Regions from separate parts of the Clostridium sediminicola genome, predicted to be linked through region 1. Evidence: riboswitches for the same ligand, from Rfam matches in the RefSeq annotation. Region 1 holds a riboswitch; each other region holds the start of a gene.
The links. Region 1 has a riboswitch for S-adenosylmethionine ahead of metF (methylenetetrahydrofolate reductase [NAD(P)H]). Riboswitches for the same ligand answer to the same signal wherever they lie in the genome.
Positions count from the first base shown of each region.

Region 2: linked by a shared signal. The riboswitch ahead of ACQ3F0_RS16160 (hypothetical protein) and the one ahead of metF (methylenetetrahydrofolate reductase [NAD(P)H]) in region 1 are both predicted to bind S-adenosylmethionine.
Region 3: linked by a shared signal. The riboswitch ahead of metK (methionine adenosyltransferase) and the one ahead of metF (methylenetetrahydrofolate reductase [NAD(P)H]) in region 1 are both predicted to bind S-adenosylmethionine.

Region 1 covers NZ_BAABMF010000015.1:57,778-64,150, reverse strand. Annotated here, with positions in the region: gene ACQ3F0_RS19765 (homocysteine S-methyltransferase family protein) at 1-2,031, opposite strand, end outside; gene metF (methylenetetrahydrofolate reductase [NAD(P)H]) at 2,130-2,996, opposite strand; SAM riboswitch class I at 3,121-3,223, opposite strand; gene ACQ3F0_RS19755 (hypothetical protein) at 3,444-4,007, opposite strand; gene ACQ3F0_RS19750 (TolB family protein) at 4,154-5,299, opposite strand; gene ACQ3F0_RS19745 (sensor histidine kinase) at 5,362-6,373, opposite strand, start outside.
Region 2 covers NZ_BAABMF010000010.1:98,085-104,457, forward strand. Annotated here, with positions in the region: partial or broken gene ACQ3F0_RS16145 (iron chelate uptake ABC transporter family permease subunit) at 1-270, shown strand, start outside; gene ACQ3F0_RS16150 (ATP-binding cassette domain-containing protein) at 461-688, shown strand; gene ACQ3F0_RS16155 (hypothetical protein) at 829-1,134, shown strand; SAM riboswitch class I at 1,481-1,592, shown strand; gene ACQ3F0_RS16160 (hypothetical protein) at 1,676-2,032, shown strand; gene ACQ3F0_RS16165 (DUF1292 domain-containing protein) at 2,151-2,486, opposite strand; gene ACQ3F0_RS16170 (DUF4317 domain-containing protein) at 2,601-3,974, opposite strand; gene ACQ3F0_RS16175 (ArsR/SmtB family transcription factor) at 4,397-4,747, shown strand; gene ACQ3F0_RS16180 (permease) at 4,763-5,779, shown strand; gene ACQ3F0_RS16185 (thioredoxin family protein) at 5,842-6,069, shown strand; gene ACQ3F0_RS16190 (TetR/AcrR family transcriptional regulator) at 6,302-6,373, shown strand, end outside.
Region 3 covers NZ_BAABMF010000002.1:163,890-170,262, forward strand. Annotated here, with positions in the region: gene recD2 (SF1B family DNA helicase RecD2) at 1-500, opposite strand, end outside; gene metK (methionine adenosyltransferase) at 724-1,899, opposite strand; SAM riboswitch class I at 1,966-2,066, opposite strand; tRNA gene ACQ3F0_RS04510 (tRNA-Tyr) at 2,181-2,264, opposite strand; tRNA gene ACQ3F0_RS04515 (tRNA-Val) at 2,308-2,383, opposite strand; tRNA gene ACQ3F0_RS04520 (tRNA-Tyr) at 2,394-2,477, opposite strand; tRNA gene ACQ3F0_RS04525 (tRNA-Thr) at 2,483-2,558, opposite strand; gene ACQ3F0_RS04530 (tRNA 2-thiocytidine biosynthesis TtcA family protein) at 3,048-3,776, shown strand; gene ACQ3F0_RS04535 (hypothetical protein) at 3,778-4,377, opposite strand; gene yyaC (spore protease YyaC) at 4,482-5,009, shown strand; gene mreB (rod shape-determining protein) at 5,122-6,138, opposite strand; gene spoIIID (sporulation transcriptional regulator SpoIIID) at 6,260-6,373, opposite strand, start outside.

The DNA of each region.
Region 1 (6,373 bases):
ATCTCCTTTTACAGTGGCAAGTATTATTTTACCCTTGGAAACTTTCTTATCATTACTATAAATTTCAAGCTCTTTTATAATTTTAAAAGCACTTTTAACTGTCTCTGCTGATTTAAGAAGTTGCGGTAGAAAAATTTTGCCCTTATCGAATTTTTCACCAACAACATCAAGAGCAGGCACAAAATACTCGTTAATAATTTCCATTGGATTTTTCTCTTTTAAAAGCTCCTTAGTAATTAGCGCCGCTTCTTCTTTTCTGCCTTCAATTATTATATCCTTCAGGTCTTTATTTACTTTAACCTTTTCTTCTCTATTAGCTTTTGTATCTCCATAGTTTTCAATGAACCTCTTTGCATCTTTATCTTCATTATATAAAACTTTAAAAGCATTTACAGTATTCATAATCTCCTTAGACATAGGATTTAAAATGGGAGCATCTAGTCCTGCTCCAAATGCAGCTGCTAGAAATGTACTATTTAGCAACTCCCTCTCTGGCAAACCAAAAGATACATTACTAATCCCTAGCACAGTTTTAACTTTTAGTTTTTCCTTAACAAGCTTGATTGCCTTTAAAGTCTCTATAACTTCACATTGCTGAGCAGATGCAGTAAGAACTAGGCAATCGATTAAAATATCCTCCCTAGGTATTCCAAACTCTTTTGCTCTTTTTACAATTCTTTCAGCAATCCTAAACCTTTCTTCAGCTGAAGACGGAATTCCGTTTTTATCAAGTGTTAACCCTATAATTGAAGCTCCATATTTTTTTACAATAGGAAATATACTATCCATGACCTCTTCTTTACCATTTACTGAATTAATTATAGGCTTACCATTATAAATTCTAACAGCAGCTTCAATTGCACTTGAACTTGCACTGTCTATTTGCAACGGAAGATTAATAATACTCTGTACTTCATATATAACATTTTTTATAACTTCAACTTCATTTATTTCAGGAAGTCCTACATTAATATCTAATATATCAGCTCCTGCATTAGTTTGATTTATAGCTTCATTAAGTATATATTCCATATTTCTACTTTTTAGTGCTTCCTTCAATTTTTTCTTTCCCGTTGGATTTATTCTTTCTCCTATTATAGTTTTTTTACCGTCTAAAATTACAGTTTTATTGCCAGAAGTTACTGCAGTTACACCTTTGGGATGCGTTTTAATTATCTTCACACCATGAACAATATTGCTTATCTTCATAATAAATTCTGGACTTGTTCCACAACATCCTCCAAGTATCCTAACGCCATTTTCCACCATAATTTTCATATTATTCGCAAACTCACTAGGACTTATATCATAAATTGTACACTCATCCTTAATTTGAGGAAGACCTGCATTAGGTTGAATCATTACTGGTACCTTTGAATATTGTAGAATCTCATTTACTAATGGAATAATTTCTTTAGGACCTAAAGAACAATTGATTCCAAATCCATCTATTCCAAGCCCCTGAAGAGTAATTATTGCAGTTTTGGGATCATTACCTATAAATGTTCTGCCATCTTCTTGAAAAGTCATTGTACATAATATAGGTAATGAACTATTTTCCTTAGCTGCAAGTACAGCTGCTTTAGCTTCATAAAGATCAGAAATAGTTTCAATTAAGATAATATCAGCCCCTGCCTTAACTCCAGCCACTATCTGTCTTTTAAAAATTTCATATGCCCTTCCAAAACTAATAGTTCCCATAGGTTCCATAAGCTGTCCAAGAGGTCCTATATCTAAAGCTACCCATTTTGCTCCAGATTCCTTTGCTAATTTTACTCCTGATTCTATAACCTCTTCCAGACTATATGGACATTCTCCAAGCTTTAATTCATTAGCTTGAAATGTATTAGTAGTAACAACATCTGCCCCTGCTTCTATATATCTTTTATGAATATTCCTAATTATTTTAGGGTGTGTAATATTATATATTTCTGGAATATCACCTAGTTTTAACCCCGAATTTTGAAGCATAGTACCCATTGCTCCATCAAAAACAACAAAATTTTCATTTAAATATTTTTTAAAGTCCACAATTACTTCCATCCCTTCTATAATAAACACCTTTTTCTGGCATTATATCTTTCATTTCTGTTCTCATTATTGTAGTAACTGATTTTCTCTGCACTGTATTATCTAATTTTAGGTTGTATGTTTTTTAGAATTTCTCTTGCTATTTCCGGTTGATTCATCGTATATATATGCACTCCATCTACTCCATTAGCAATAAGATCTATTACCTGCTCAGCTGCATATTCTATTCCTGCTCTTCTTAAACTATCAGGATTACTCTCATATTTATGCAAAATCTTTATAATCTTTGATGGCAAAGATGCGCCACACATAAATATCATTTTTTGCACCTGTTTCTTGTTAAGTATTGGCATTATACCTGCAGAAATAGGTACTTTTACGGAAAGCTTTTCTTTTAAATTTAAAAACTTATAAAAAAGTTCATTATCAAAAAATAATTGAGTTATTAAAAAATCAGCGCCTGCATCAACCTTTTGTTTAAGATGTATTGAACTAATTCTCAAATCATCACATTCTATGTGTCCTTCTGGATATGCCGCCGCACCTATAGAAAATCCTCCGAACTTTCTTATATCTTTAATTAAGTCTGTCGCATAATTATATTTTGTATTACTTTTCAAAATAATTTCTTCTTGAATATCACCTCTCATAGCAAGAATATTTTCAATGTTATTGGTTTTTAATTCTTCTATTTTTAAAGCAATTCTTTCTTTACTTGATCCAAAACATGTTAAATGAGCAAGTGCTTCAATTTTATATTTATTTTTTATCATTGATGCAATTTCTACTGTTTTATCACTTCCTACTCCACCGGCCCCATAGGTTACACTTATATAATCTGGATTTAAATTTGCAAATTCTTCCACAGTATTATATATTGTATCAACATTACATTCCCTTTTCGGTGGAAATATTTCAAATGATATCACTGGTTTTTTCTTAGAATATAAATCCTTTATATGCATATAAACCTCCTTCAACATTTACTATTTCAAAACATGATTTTTTTAACATCTTAGTCCCCCTTTTTAATTCAAAAGCAAAAGCCTTCTTGCAGATAATGCAAGAAGGCTATATTTACAGCTTCTATTCTTATCTGTCAGGTAATAACCTGCTGGATTTAGCACCTTCGAAGTTTCCTTCTGGTTGCTGGGTTTCATAGGGCCAGTCCCTCCACCGCTCTTGATAAGATTCTTATTTATTTTATGTATTTAATTATATAATTGTTAAATCATAATGTCAATATTTTTTAAATATCTTTTGATTTTTTGAAATATTTTTCGAATTTTCTATATTACTGATTCTTATAGAAGTACATTTTCAAAAATAATAACATTGTTAAATTAAATAAAACACCTTACTTCAAATTTTTTATTATTTGAAAATAAGGTGTTTTACTATTTGTTTTATTATTATAAAGCATCAAGTTTTTCGTTAATTGAAGTCAAATGTTCATTCATATGTTCTAAGATCGACTCAACTGCTGTTTGAGTAGCCTCTTTATCTTTTGATTCTATAGCTGATTCTAACTCACTCCATGGATTTGCAGCTCTTTCTTCTTTAGATCCATGACCTAATTTACCCATTTTATTTCCTAGCTTTTCTCTTAACTCTTCTCTAGTGATTTCTCCACTTTCTACTTTTTCTTTAATATCATCAATCTTTTCTTTCATACCATCATGTGCTGTATTTATTTCTGTTCTAACGGTTTCAATTTTTTCAGCAACACCAGGAATTAATTCTTCAGCTTTTTTAATTATTTCTCCTTCTGTTTCTTGTCTTTCAATTCTTAATGCTTCTCTATCTTCTCTGTTTTCAAATCCACCTTTAAGGCTTCCTCTATGTTCCATAGTAACTCCTTTACTAATGTCATTCCATAGATTTGTAGATGTAGCTCCTGCTGCAAAAGCAGTTGATGCTCCCAATACGCTTAATGCAATTGTTCCTGGAATTATAAGTTTCTTAAAGTTATTCATTATTTCACACTCCTTTGATTTCTATTTTGTAAGTATTTATCTTATGAGATAATATTACTAATAAAATATCAAGGAATTATGAAGAATTTTAAATTATAAAATCTATATATTTTTTAGATTAAACCATATTATCTAAATCCTATGGGCTATTTTAAAGTAATTACATTCATAACATCTATTTCATCAAATAATCTTCCATTATTTTTTGACTTTTTACTATGAAGCATTATTTTTTTATCAGATGGACTCCATGCAACAGGCATATAATATTCTCCAGCAGAAATCAATGATTTTTTCTTTGTTTTTACATCTACTACATTAACCCCTTCATTCCCTTCTCCATTTGATATATAAGATACCTTTGTTCCATCATGAGACCAAGTTGCACCATATATATATCCTTCAGCTAATACTTCTCTTTGTGTTCCTTCTAAATCTATCAATACCAATTCATTTACATCTTTCTCAAGATTTGATGTAAGCATTAGAAGTTGTTCTTTATTAGGAGATAGGCTAATAGTTTGAACCTCATCTTTAATCAATTCTTTCTTTTCTTTTGTATTAATGTCATAAACGTTTAATTTATCATCATCATCTGCTCCCCGATGTATGGTTATATAATATATTTTATCTCCAACTTTCATTGGATTTGTGATGCTAAGTCCATTTAATGGATCTTCCTTTCCCATTACTCCACTTTCTACATCTTTTATTTTTGTTATAGTTCCACTAATATTTACAATAGCAAAACCTTTAATACTGCTACAAGGCATAATTAATTCTTCATCATTAATCCATTGAGCTTCACTTAAATCATACTCATCTATAGAACTATCTGAAATTTTAACTTCTATATTATTTTTTAAATTTACAATATACCCTATACTATTCTTTTCGTATTGATTTCTATAAAACATATGTTTATTATTAGGTGAAAAAATTGCTCCATCTTGGAATTTTGATTGATCCCCAATACTTCTTTCTTCTTTAGAATTTAAATCTTGTAAATAAAGATTTTTCACTTCAAAATCACCAATCTCAGTTTTTATTGGTTCTAATTCTTTGTTTTCTTTTGTGATTACTACTTTATTTTCATCGAACCAATCATATCCTGTTACACCTTCATAAGTATCTATTTTGGATGCAACAACTTGAGTTGCTAAAATATCTTGTGTATTTTTTATTATTGTTACCTTGTTATCCACCTCTGCGTGGCTAATAGTTGCAACCAAAGTGCTAACTACTACAGCACTACCTATTAAAGCACCTACTACTACATTTCTTTTTTTCATTTTTCAATTCCTCCTTATCTTCTATAAATATACTATACAATATTGATTTTTCGAAAGTATATCTATTTGTTTCCGAACTGTAAACTTTTCATTGGAAAAGAAATTAAAAATGTAGTTCCTTTTTCTTCTGTATCTAATAATGAAATTGTTCCTTTTTGTTTTTCTATCAATTCTTTTACAAGAGGAAGACCTAATCCTGTTCCGCCATGATCTCTCGAAGGATTTTTTTGGACTGTATAAAAAGGTTCAAAGATCTTATTCCTTGCTTCTTTTGGAATTCCAATTCCTGTATCTGCTACTTCTATAAATACTTTTTCATCCTTTGTATAGCTATTAATAAATATTTTTCCTCCAAGGGTATTATATTTTATGGCATTGTCTATTAAATTAATAAAAATATGCATTAAGTTTTCTTTATCACCTAGAATAAAAGCGGATTGCAAGCTTGTTGTTAAGCTAATATTATACTTCTGGGCTTTTCCTTTCATTCGGCTACAAATTTCTTCAAGTATCTCTTTCACATCTATTTTTTCACATTGAAATTCAAACTCATATTTTTGTAATGAGGATAAGTGTAAAATCTTCTCCACCATATCATGCAATCTTTGAGTCTCTTTTACGATGTTCACTTTTGCATCTTGTAGCAATTTAGGATCGTCTGAATAGATATTTAATAGATCCATATATGTTTTTATAACGGTAAGAGGTGTTTTGAATTCATGAGTTATATTCCCAATGAAAGTTCTCTGTTGCTTTTCTAATGCTTTTAATTTTTGTACTGCCAGGTTCAATTTCTGTTGTTCTTCTTCCATTTCTTTAATGTTTTTTTCAATTTGACTGCTCATATAATAAATTCCTTCACTCAATTCCCCAAGTTCATCATTTCTTCTAAGAGGAATAATATTATTATATACGCCCCTCTTAATATCTAATGTATCATTTTTGAGTTTAAAAATACTTTTTGAAAATGTATTAAAATAAAAATATGCGACAATAAAAGTAAATATAAATACAACCGTACCTATGCTGATAAAAAGGGATTTTATGTTATTATAAAAATCAATACTTTTTTTA
Region 2 (6,373 bases), on a different contig from region 1:
ACAGGTATTCTTGTTTCTGTTACTGGAACTATTGGTTTTGTAGGTCTGGTAGTTCCGCATGTTGTTAGAATTATTGTCGGATCAGATAATAAAAGGGTTTTATTATGTTCTGCGATTATTGGTGCTGAATTTTTAATTTGGTGAGATGATATTGCTGGAACAGCAATGGGAGTTGAGGAACTGCCGATTGGAATTGTTACCTCTTTACTTGGAGGCCCATTTTTTATTTATATGATTTCTAAAAAGACATATGGTTTTGGAGAAAACTGATGAAAATAAAATTAGAAAATATACATTTTAAATATGATGAAAAAGAGATTTTAAATGATGTTTCAGCAAGTATAGATAATAATGAATTTGTGGGATAATTGGTCCCAATGGCTCTGGAAAATCTACACTACTATAGACAATATATAGGGTTATCAAGCCTAGTGTTAGTAGAATATATCTGGGTAATGATTTGTTAAGTGATGTATCTATTAAAGACGCTTCAAAGATGATTGGTGTAATGACCGAGTCAAGCAACATTCCATTTGATTTTACAGTAGAAGAAATTGCAATGATGGGAAGAATTCCTTGTCAAGATAGATTTCAACTTAAAAATAAAGAGGATAAGGAAATTGTATATCAAACTTTAAAAGATGTAGGAATTTTTTCTCTAAGGGAACACTCTTATAATATGATTTAGAAAGAGCACGTGGAGAAGCATATATTCATATATCAAGACTTCATTCACTAACAGGATTACCTAGAGGAGTAACATATTCAATTCATGCTGCGCCATCATCAAGTTTAGCATATACAAACTTTTTACTCTATTATTTAGGTATGGTACCAGAATCAATTTCTGTACAAGATGGTTTGATGAATGAATATAGAAATATTCTTGAGAGTTTATTAAACAATCACCATTTATCATATGCTCTTAAACAAGATGTCCTAGATTGCCCGGGACAAATACTATTATCAAATGGTAATACCATTAGTCAATGTTGTAGAGAGCATAAAACATTTAAGTCCATTGAGATTGATATTCCGAGTATGGGAAATATAGATGTCATCGCTAAAACTCATTTTGGCATAAAAGGTACTTTGTATTTGATAGAACAAATATTGAATCGTTTGCCATATTAATTTTTTAAAATCTGTATATTTACAAATAAGATTTTTAGATGTATAATGTTAATAATTAAATATTTAGAAATTTATTTATATTGAGTTAGGGTAGAGAATTGGCTCTGTAACCCTATACCAACCTGTCTATGGGCAAGGTGGTCCACCCAAAAAGGATAAAAAGATTTTAAACAAAAAAGTTTAATTAACCTTCTTATCCTATGGATAAGAAGGTTTTTATATTTTTAATTACAATTGAATAATGACATACTTTACGGGAACTTAATCTATTCAAGTCTAAAATCATAAGTTATAGCAGGTTTTAGATTTGCTTAGATTTATAGTTGAAGTGGTATGTTTATAGTTAAACTTATAAAGAGTAAGGGAGAGTTAAGGCTCTATGAACTTACAGCAACCTACTAGAAATAGTGTTGGTGCTAATGCCCACCATAGCCATTGTGGATATGGGACTATAAGCGAGAATAATAAAAAACTTCCTTATAGTATTTTCTATAGGAAGTTTTTTTGTATATATTAGAAAAATTAAAAGGAGCAGATAATAATGAATAATGTTAATACAGAAACAAGAAGGGTTATAGGAGGTAATTCTTTTACAGATTCTATTATAAGAACAAATTCAAATACTGAGGAGTATGTAAAATACGTAATTTCAATTATCAACAAAAAATTATTTAAAGATGAAAAAGTTATAACGTATAAGTTAAACCAAAAGACTGCATTGATTTATTGTAATAAAAAGAAGGTTATAGAAAATCTTTTTGAAGAAATTGAGACCTTTAGACAAAAGAGTATACTTACTTTTGATATGACTCTTCTTGAGTTGATTAAATTAAAAATTAATGATTTTGATGAAACTTCAAATTATTATAAAAGGGTTAATGGGATGATAAATAGCTAATTAGGTCCGGGATTTTAGTAGTAACCACAATTACGGCCACTAAATTCAAATGCACAATAAAAGAAGTGATATATTTGAAAATATATCACTTCTTTTATAAGAATTAACTTTTAAATTATTATTTTGATTCACTAGTTATTTGAAAAAAATATTCTTCTATTTTTTCATACTCTTCATCATCTTCTATATTATTCATCACCATTTCGTTACCTAATTCTTCATAAGTAAATAATAAAACCTCTTCTTCATCTACTGGTATTAATGCTATATAATCATTATCTTTATAAGAAAAAACTCCTACCACATTACACTCTAATTCAGTATTATCGTCCAATGGTATTGTTATTATAGGCATTGTTTCCTGTTCATGCTCGTGTCCACATCCACAACCACATCCACTTTCTGTTTTGAGTTCATTCCCGTTACAATTGCAATTACATTCATGGTTATCCATTTTTAATCCTCCGTTATTTTCAATTATATATGTTTAGTATTTTATAAAAGCAACCTTAAAAGGTTATTCATACATTTTAATTCATAAAATTTTAAATTGCAAGTAACCAATAATTTAAATCAAATCATCCAAGCCATTAACTGTAGTTTGTTCATTCTCATTAATAGGAATAACTATACATTTTTGGCCATCAATCATTTGAGATTTTATTTGAGGTATTTTTTCGGGTTTTACTTTAAGTATAACGTCATAACTAGAAGTAACCTTAATATCTTCTGCATTTGCATCCTGAACTTGCTCTAAATTAGTTTCTAAAGTTTCTTCTAAATCAGTTTCAGAAGCTTGTTCTAAAACCGGATTATCATCATTAACTTCTGTAGACAGGGGAGTTTCATTATCTATAGCAGTCTCTTTTTCTACTTGCTCAAGTTTAGTTTGAAGTATTTCTACTTGTTTGTGTAGGCGTTCTTCCTTTTTCCTTTGCACATTTGCCTTAAGTACCTTTGAGTCAATTAAACTCTCTGCTAAAGGAAGATCATCACCAAAGTTTTCTATATAGGATTTTTCAATCTTAGTAGTAATTTCTTCGGGAACTTCACTTTCTATTAAAAGGTTTTGTATATCTTTCTTTGTTAAGCTTATCGGTTCACGATCTGTATCATCATATATATCATTGTATTCATCTATCATATTATTTAAGTTATCTTGTATTTCCATAAAAATTTTATCAGCCTTCTTTTCGTCAGCACTAAAAGAATCTTTAATAATTGATTGGAATGTTTCTTTTTGTATAGTAGCAGTTTGCTTTGAATAACAACCTAAAGCATTTTCCATTAATTCAGTATGTGTATCTTTTGCATTTTTTGTATAATACATAATAGAGTTAACATCTGTACTACGATCAATAAAAGCAGGAAACACAAAGCCATTAGTTGGGGCACCAACTACCCAATCTCTAATACGTGCTTTTATTTTATTTTCTTCTTCATAGTATCTAAGACCAGGATCTGAAAGTGAAACAGGACATATTGCACATAACACATATTCATATACTTCTTCAGATTCATCTAGTTTTGCATTATCTTTGGTTTTAGTAATAACATCATAAGCATCATGAAAAATAAGTATTAAAAAATTACCAGTATAATCATAATTATCTATAATCGATTCATAAAAATCATCAAGAATAGCATCATCTTTTAATTTACTGTTTTTAAGCTGCATAAGAGAAATTTGCTTTTCATTTATAAGATCCTCATTAGTTGGAAAGTTAAGTTCTAAAATATTATTTCCAATAGTTCCAGATAAAACTTTTTTAGCAATTTCTAAGTATTTAAAGTATTCATCCTCATCTAAATTTAGGAAGGATTCTCTAAATTTTAAAATAACATGTTTTTCACCATTAACATAGCATCCGCACGTTTTAGTGAAGGTACAATGACCTTTTTTAAAACGTCTTTTTAACTCAAGTATATCTTTTTTTCTCATATATAAACCCCTTTATATCTAGTTCACAGTTCACAATGCACAGTTTACAGTTAAGGATGATTTTCTTTCAGAAAATCTTAAAATTTCAATTAAAAGCTTTCGATTTATCGAAAGGTATCCGTTACTGTAAACTGTAAACAGTCAACTGTTAACATCATTAAATAGTATATTATCACTATTAATTATAGTATTTTTTTTATATTAATTAAAGATTTTATTAGGTAAACTTATTGAAGGTGGCATGGAAATTTAATTTATTTGCAGTTTTTTTTGATTCTTGATTGTTATGAGCGTGGTTTAAAAAAAATCTGGAAAAATTACTATTTCTTCTTGACAAACTAAAATAAAAATACTATCATGTTTATATACTCATATGGGTATATAAACATGATAAATAACCAAGATGATGAAGGAGAGGTAATATGGATGAGTTGACGAACTTATTTAAGGTTTTGTCTGATGAGACAAGATTAAGAATCTTGATAATAATGTACCATAGAGAGTTATGCGTTTGTCAAATGCAAGGAATACTTGAAGAGTCACAACCTAAAATTTCAAAGCACTTAGCAAAACTTAGAGATATGGGATTTGTGAAAGATCAAAGAGAAGAGCAATATATAAACTATTACTTAAGTGATAATAAGATGTTAAGAGATATTCTTGAGGGTATCATCGAACAATCTGGTGATAATGAAAAAATCACTAAAGACTTAGAAAGATTAAAGGAAGCAGATATATTCAAAGAAATTAAAATAAGGGGACGTAAAAAGTAGGGAGGATTTTGTAACATGGTTTTTATTACTAGTATATTCGGGTGGTTAAATGATCAATTATTAAAAATGACTTGGCTACATAATTTAGTAAGGTTATTGGTTGAAAAAGTTTTTGGATTATCAATAGAGGATAATGTTGGTGGAAGTATACATTTTTTTATATATGATACAATAAAGATATTTATTTTATTATCTGTTCTTATTTTTGTGATTTCATATATTCAGAGTTATTTCCCTCCAGAGAGAACAAAAAAGTTGTTAGGTGGTATAAAGGGTATAAAAGGAAATATTTTAGGAGCATTACTAGGAACGATAACTCCATTTTGCAGCTGTTCTAGTATTCCCATATTTATAGGTTTTACTTCAGCAGGGTTACCTATTGGGATAACATTTTCTTTCTTAATATCTTCTCCATTGGTGGATTTAGCATCTTTTCTTTTATTAATGTCATTCTTTGGGGCTAAGATTGCAGGTGCTTATGTAATAGTTGGGTTAATACTTGCAGTCATTGGTGGAACTCTAATTGACAAGCTAGGGCTCGAAAAGTATGTTGAAGGCTATGTTCGAGAAATTGAAAATGTTGATGCAAATATTGAAGAAATGACTAAAGAAGATAGAATTTCTTATTCAAAGGATCAAGTTAAGGATATTATTAATAGAGTTTGGATATATGTTTTAGTAGGGGTTGGAATAGGCGCTACTATTCATAATTGGATACCACAATCTATTATAGAAAATGTTATCGGAGGTAATAATCCTTTTTCAGTTTTATTAGCAACAATAGTTGGAATACCAATGTATGCAGATATTTTTGGAACATTGCCTATAGCAGAAGCGTTGTTTGGAAAAGGAGTAGGAATTGGAACAGTATTATCTTTTATGATGGCTGTAACAGCTCTTTCACTCCCTTCTATGGTAATGTTAAGTAAGGTTGTTAAACCTAAGTTATTAGGAGCTTTTATTACAATAGTGTCTATTGGAATAATTATCATTGGATATTTATTTAATGCTTTCGCATATATATTTGTTTAATAGAGGATATAAGTGATAAATTAATCACAATAAATAAATTTATTTGAAAAGGAGTTAATAATATGATTATTAAAGTATTAGGAACAGGATGTACAAAGTGTAAGAAATTAGAGGAAAATGCAAAAAAAGCTGTCTCAGAATCTGGGAAAGATGTATCAGTTGAAAAGGTTACTGATTTCAAAGATATTATGAAGTACGGAGTGATGAAAACACCTGCATTAGTAATAGATGAAAAAGTAAAAGTCTCAGGTAGAGTTGCAAAAGTTGATGAAATAATCAAATTATTATAAAATAATTAAAATAACTATCTTAGAATAAATACTAAGGTAGTTATTTTTGATTATGAAAGTATGAAATGATTAAAAACAGAATTAAGAACTTTTTTATTCCAAAATAAGTTTTATTTTATTAACACTGGAATAAATTATATTAAAATAGTATACTGAAGTATATTGATAAAATTGGAAAGCGAAGAATATCTACATAATATTCAAATCACATAGCTTGGAATAGGAGTATCATATGACAACAATTGATAAAAAAGAAATAAAAAGAAAAAGAATGATGAGTTATTTTATAGACGCTGCAGATAAA
Region 3 (6,373 bases), on a different contig from region 1:
CCGAATTTTTTATGAATTTCTACACAATTTTTTGCCGTTAAGCCATATGTTTGAAAAAAAATCATTATGTTTCTAATCTCTATACTATTTGAATATGATTCTGCAATCTTTTTTGCTTTCTTCTCACCGATACCTTCAATTTCAGTCAGTCTTTCTATACTTGTATCTAAAATTTTCAGAGTATTTTCTCCAAAAAAATCAACTATTTTTTTTGCTGTCACTGGCCCAATTCCAGATATTACTCCTGAAGATAAATATTTTTTTATACCTTCCAAAGAACTGGGAACAATTTCCTCACATGAGTCAATTTTAAATTGCTGCCCAAACTGAGGATGAATAACCCACTCACCTTGAAGTTTTAAGTTGATTTTCTCTCTAATGTATGGAACAATCCCTGTTATTGTATAAGTATTATCATCTTCTTTAATCTTGGCTACCACATATCCATTTTTATCATTATGAAAAATAATATCTGTCACTGTACCTAAAATTTCTGACATAAACTCTCTCCTAATTATTTTATGGTTACACTTCATAAGTATTTTACTTAAAATTGTTTAACTAAACGTATATATAATATAATTATAATGCAAATATTTATTTTCTCAACTTTTATGATATCATGCTTTAACCACTTTACATATATTAGTTTTGACATTTAATAATCTGCTTAAACATTAAAGAGGTATATCACAATAATGTGAAATACCTCTTCTTAAAATTTTATAGATATTTTTTTATTTCTTCTACTTTGTTAAGTTCTTCCCATGGAAGCTCTAAATCATTTCTACCAAAATGACCATATGCAGCTGTTTGTTTGTATATAGGTCTTCTTAATTCCAATTCCTCAATAATAGCCCCTGGTCTTAAATCAAATACTTTATTTATAATCTTAACAATTTCTTCTTCATTTAATTTTGAAGTACCAAAAGTATCTACTGTTACTGAAACCGGCTGAGCTACGCCTATTGCATAAGCTAGTTCAATTTCTAATTTATCAGCAATTCCAGCAGCAACTAAGTTTTTAGCAACCCATCTAGCTGCATAAGCTGCTGATCTATCAACTTTAGTACAATCCTTACCAGAGAATGCGCCACCACCGTGTCTACCCATTCCACCATAAGTATCTACAATAATTTTTCTACCTGTCAACCCTGAATCACCCTGAGGCCCTCCAATTACAAATCTTCCTGTTGGGTTAATGAAAAATTTTGTTTTTGAATCCAACCATTCAGTTGGTATAATTTGTTTTACAACATTCTCTATTAAATCTTCTCTGATTTTTTCTTGAGAAACCTCTGAGTCATGTTGTGTTGAAATTACAACAGTATCAATTCTAACCGGTTTATCATCTTCATATTCTACCGTCACTTGCGTCTTACCATCTGGTCTTAAATATGATAAAGTCCCATTCTTTCTAACTTCTGTTAATCTTCTTGATAATTTTTGTGCTAAACTTATAGGTAAAGGCATATATTCTTCAGTTTCATTACTAGCATAACCAAACATCATACCTTGATCTCCAGCTCCTACCGATTCCACATTAGCTTTTTCACCTTCTTTAAATTCTAAGGCATTATCAACTCCCATTGCTATATCAGCTGATTGTTCATCAATAGAAGTCATTACTGCACAAGTATCACAATCAAATCCATATTTAGCTCTCGTATATCCGATTTCTCTTATAGTATTTCTCACTACTTTTGGTATATCAACATAGCAATTAGTAGATATCTCACCCATTACCATTACCATTCCAGTTGTAACAGCCGTTTCACACGCTACTCTTCCATTCGGATCTTTCTCCATAATCGCATCTAATATAGCATCTGATATTTGGTCACAAATTTTATCTGGATGTCCTTCTGTAACAGATTCAGATGTAAATAATTTTCTCATAGCCATCGCTCCCCTCAAAAATTAAACCTCTTCAATAATTATCGAAGAGGTTGTGAACTGAATCGTCACTTATCTCGCAGTTTCCTGCAGGATTTAGCACCTTGGTACAAATTAGTACTGGTTGCTGGGCTTCACCGGGCCATTCCCTCCACCTCTCTTGATAAGTATTAAGAGTTTTTTATTTTATTATCAAATCGTAATTATAGTAACACAGTAAAAAATAAGTGTCAATATAATTTTTTAATAAAAGTAAAAAACATCAATATTTAAATTGATGTTTTTGGTGGAGGAAGATGGATTCGAACCATCGAAGCTAACGCAACAGATTTACAGTCTGCCCCCTTTGGCCACTCGGGAACTCCTCCAAATAATATTTATTTTTAAACTTAACCCAATTGTATTTTTGAATGGTGGGCACAACAGGGCTCGAACCTGTGACCCCCTGCTTGTAAGGCAGGTGCTCTCCCAGCTGAGCTATGCGCCCATTCATTAAATGGTGGAGGAAGATGGATTCGAACCATCGAAGCTAACGCAACAGATTTACAGTCTGCCCCCTTTGGCCACTCGGGAACTCCTCCACAATTGGTGCTGGCACCAGGACTTGAACCCGGAACCTACTGATTACAAGTCAGTTGCTCTACCAGTTGAGCCATGCCAGCTTATTAAGTTGTGTCGGTATTTAATTCGCCGACGAAATATAGTATAACTAGTTATTAGATATATTTCAACCTCAGTATACGCCCATTATCGACTATTAAATCAACCTTTCTTTATAATCCTTCTATATACTAGCTATTTCTTATATAATCATTTCCCTTTTTTATAACAATTTTTATATTATCACTATATAAAGAAATAAATTGCTCACTCGTAAAATTTAACAAATAAATTATTCTTTATGAAAAACAATTTCTATACTATAATAGTTCATATCCCCTTATAACGAGGAGATGTTTTTAAAAGATGTTAATAATACTTTTCTAGTTCTCAATTGAAATAAAATACGAACCAAGTTAGTTAAGAGTTAATGAACTTTTGCTATGCAAAAGAAATCATTTATCTTTTATTTAATTAAAAGCTTTCGATTGGGACAGGTATCCACAACTTGTCACTTATCACTTGTAACTATAAATAAACGGAGGATTCATATGCAAAAATTACTAAGCAAATTAAGAAGAGCAATAAGTGATTATAAATTAATTGAAGATGGAGATAAGATTGCAGTAGGTTTATCTGGTGGTAAAGATAGCATATCACTATTAAGGCTATTGAAGGCCTACCAAAGATTTTCTCCACAAAAATTTGAACTAATTGCTATCACACTAGACCCTGGCTCTGGAATGAATTTTGCACCGATGATAGATTTATGTAAAGATATACAAGTTCCTTATTATTTATTCCAAACTAACATTCAAAATATTGTATTTAATATCAAAAAAGAAAAAAATCCATGTTCATTATGTGCAAATCTAAGACGTGGTGCATTAAATGACAATGCAAAAAAACTCGGATGCAACAAACTTGCTTTAGGTCATCATAAAAACGATGCTATTGAAACTCTATTACTCTCTCTATTTTATGAAGGAAGAATAAATAGCTTTCTACCTAAAACTTATCTGAGTAGATGCGATTTAACAGTAATTCGTCCAATGGTTTATATTAACGAAGATGAAATAAAAAGTTTATCTGAAAGATTCTCATTCTCAATTATCCATAATCCTTGCCCAGCAGATGGACTGACAAAAAGAGAAGATATGAAAAATTTAATTAAGAATCTAAGAAATTCTATCCCAAAACTTGACGATAATTTACTAAATGCACTTAAAAACACAGATCAAATAAATGTTTGGCATATGGAGAAAGAAGATGAAAAATAGTCTATTTTTCATCTTCTTTCTCCATTAATTCCATATTTATATAATCATCCATTATATTTTTTACCTTTTTATAATCTTTACTAGATAAACGTTCTTTTAATAATAAAATTGTTTTTTTTACGCCTTCTTCTCTATCTTTCATATACAAATATTCCTTTACTCTTGCATAATCTAAAGGTGCTAATTTACTTCCAATAACCAATAGATTTTCTTTATCTATCAAAGACAGGTTTGATAATATTTCTGATGAAGCTATTTTGAAAACAGGTATATCCTCAACTGTTTTCTCTTTTACATTATTAATAACTATATCATTATTATTAGATAAATTTTGCTCATTTTCATTTGTTTTTGTAACTTCATCAATATTTTCAATCATCTCATTATTTTCACCATTATTTTCTTTATCATTCGAACTTTCAATTTCTTTTTCCTTGAACAAGGACTGTTTTTCTGTAGGAATTTCTTCTCTCACTGATACTGATTTTTTAATATCGCCATGAACTATATTCTTATTATTGCTTAGGCTATACATCATTGCAGATATAGCTAAAATTGAACTTAATATAAAACTTATAGTATATACTCTTTCTTTATTCAACAAATCACCTCTATTTAATAATTTTACCAATATCAAAAAATTTTATACCAATCTTTAATATTCATTAACAATTATTCATATACATTAAAAGGGAGGTGTCTCTTTTGAACAAATTAAAAGTCCACTATAACGAAACTCTTTCTTATTATAAAATTGCGTATTTTCTAAAAGATTATATTGATTCTAACTCAATTATAATCTGTATAGGTACAGATAGATGTATAGGTGATTGTTTAGGTCCAGTAGTAGGGTCTATGTTAGTTAATAAAAACTTTCCATTAAAAGTTTACGGAACAATTTCATCTCCAATCCACGCATTGAACCTTGACTCAAATCTTAAGCTGATAAAAAAGAACAATCCAAATTCTAAAATAATCGGAATAGACGCTTGCTTAGGTGACGAAAAAAGTATTGGGGAAATCCAAGCAAGAGATTATCCAATACATCCCGGAAAAGGCGTTGGAAAATCACTTCCTAATGTAGGTAACAGTTCAATAATCGGCATTATAGATTCTAGTGATAATAATGAGCTGTTTACTAATAGAAACATAAGATTAAATTTGATTATAGAGATGTCAAAAGTAATTACTAATGCAATTATACATTCTTACTATCTTTATACCATAAAGTGAAAAGAATAAAATACTTTATTAACATTAATATAGTTTACACATTTACCTGCAAACAATTTGCAGTACAAATAAGAAAATAACAAAAGATGCCTCTTGATTGAGGCATCTTTTGTTATTCCATAAAACTAAGATCATCGTCTAATTTATCTATATAATTCAAAGCTTCTCCTGTACCTAGCGCCACACAAGATATGGCATCATCCGCAACATAAACAGGAACTTTAGTAACACTTTCAATAAGCTTGTCTAGCCCATTTAATAGAGCTCCTCCACCAGTCATATAAATTCCATTATCTGCAATATCTGCAGCTAACTCAGGCGGAGTTTTTTCTAATACAGAGTGTGTACATTCTGCTATTGCATGCACTGCTTCACTTAACCCTTCTCTAATTTCTTCTGAAGTAACAGTTATATTTTTCGGTAATCCCGTTATTAAATCTCTTCCCCTTACATCCATTGTAAGATCATCTTCTCGCTTGTATGCTGCACCTATATTAATTTTTAAAGCTTCAGCAGTCCTTTCTCCTATCATTAATTTATGCTTTTTCCTTATAAATCTTATAATAGCATCGTCAAACTTATCACCTGCTACTTTTATAGAACTCCTAACAACCATACCACCTAAAGAAAGTACAGCAATATCTGTAGTTCCCCCTCCAATATCAATTACCATTTTTCCGCTAGCTTTTGTAATATCTAATCCAGCACCTATTGCAGCAGCCCTAGGTTCTTCAATAAGGGTTACTCTTTTGGCTCCGGCATTAACTGCTGCATCCTTTATAGCTCTTTGTTCTACACCAGTAGCTTCACATGGCACACAAATTACAACTCTAGATGCTTTAACTCTCTTCTGTTTAAAAGCTTTTTGGAAAAAATACTTGAGCATTTTCTCAGTAATATCATAATCCGAGATTACTCCATCTCTCAATGGACGAATAGCTACAATATTGCCAGGTGTTCTTCCGATCATTTTTCGAGCTTCTTCTCCAACTGCTAAAACCTCATTGGTGTCTTTGTTAATTGCTACAACAGAAGGTTCTTTTAGGACGACACCTTTTCCTTTAATATAAACCAATACTGTAGCTGTTCCCAAATCAATACCCACATCTGTATTAACACTCCAAAACATCCCTATTTCACTCCTGCTCTTTAGTTTGATTAAATACTCACTATATATTATTATATACATTTGCGAGATGAATTTCTATAACCTAACGAAAAAATCTAGTTTTTTTACAATAAATTTACTCTTAAATTGTTTTGTATTTCATTTTTGTCGCTTTTCCACCTCTTATGTGTCTTTCTGCCTTATTTAAATCCAAAACATTTTTAGCTTTTTCAGCTATTTGAGGGTTAATTTTGGG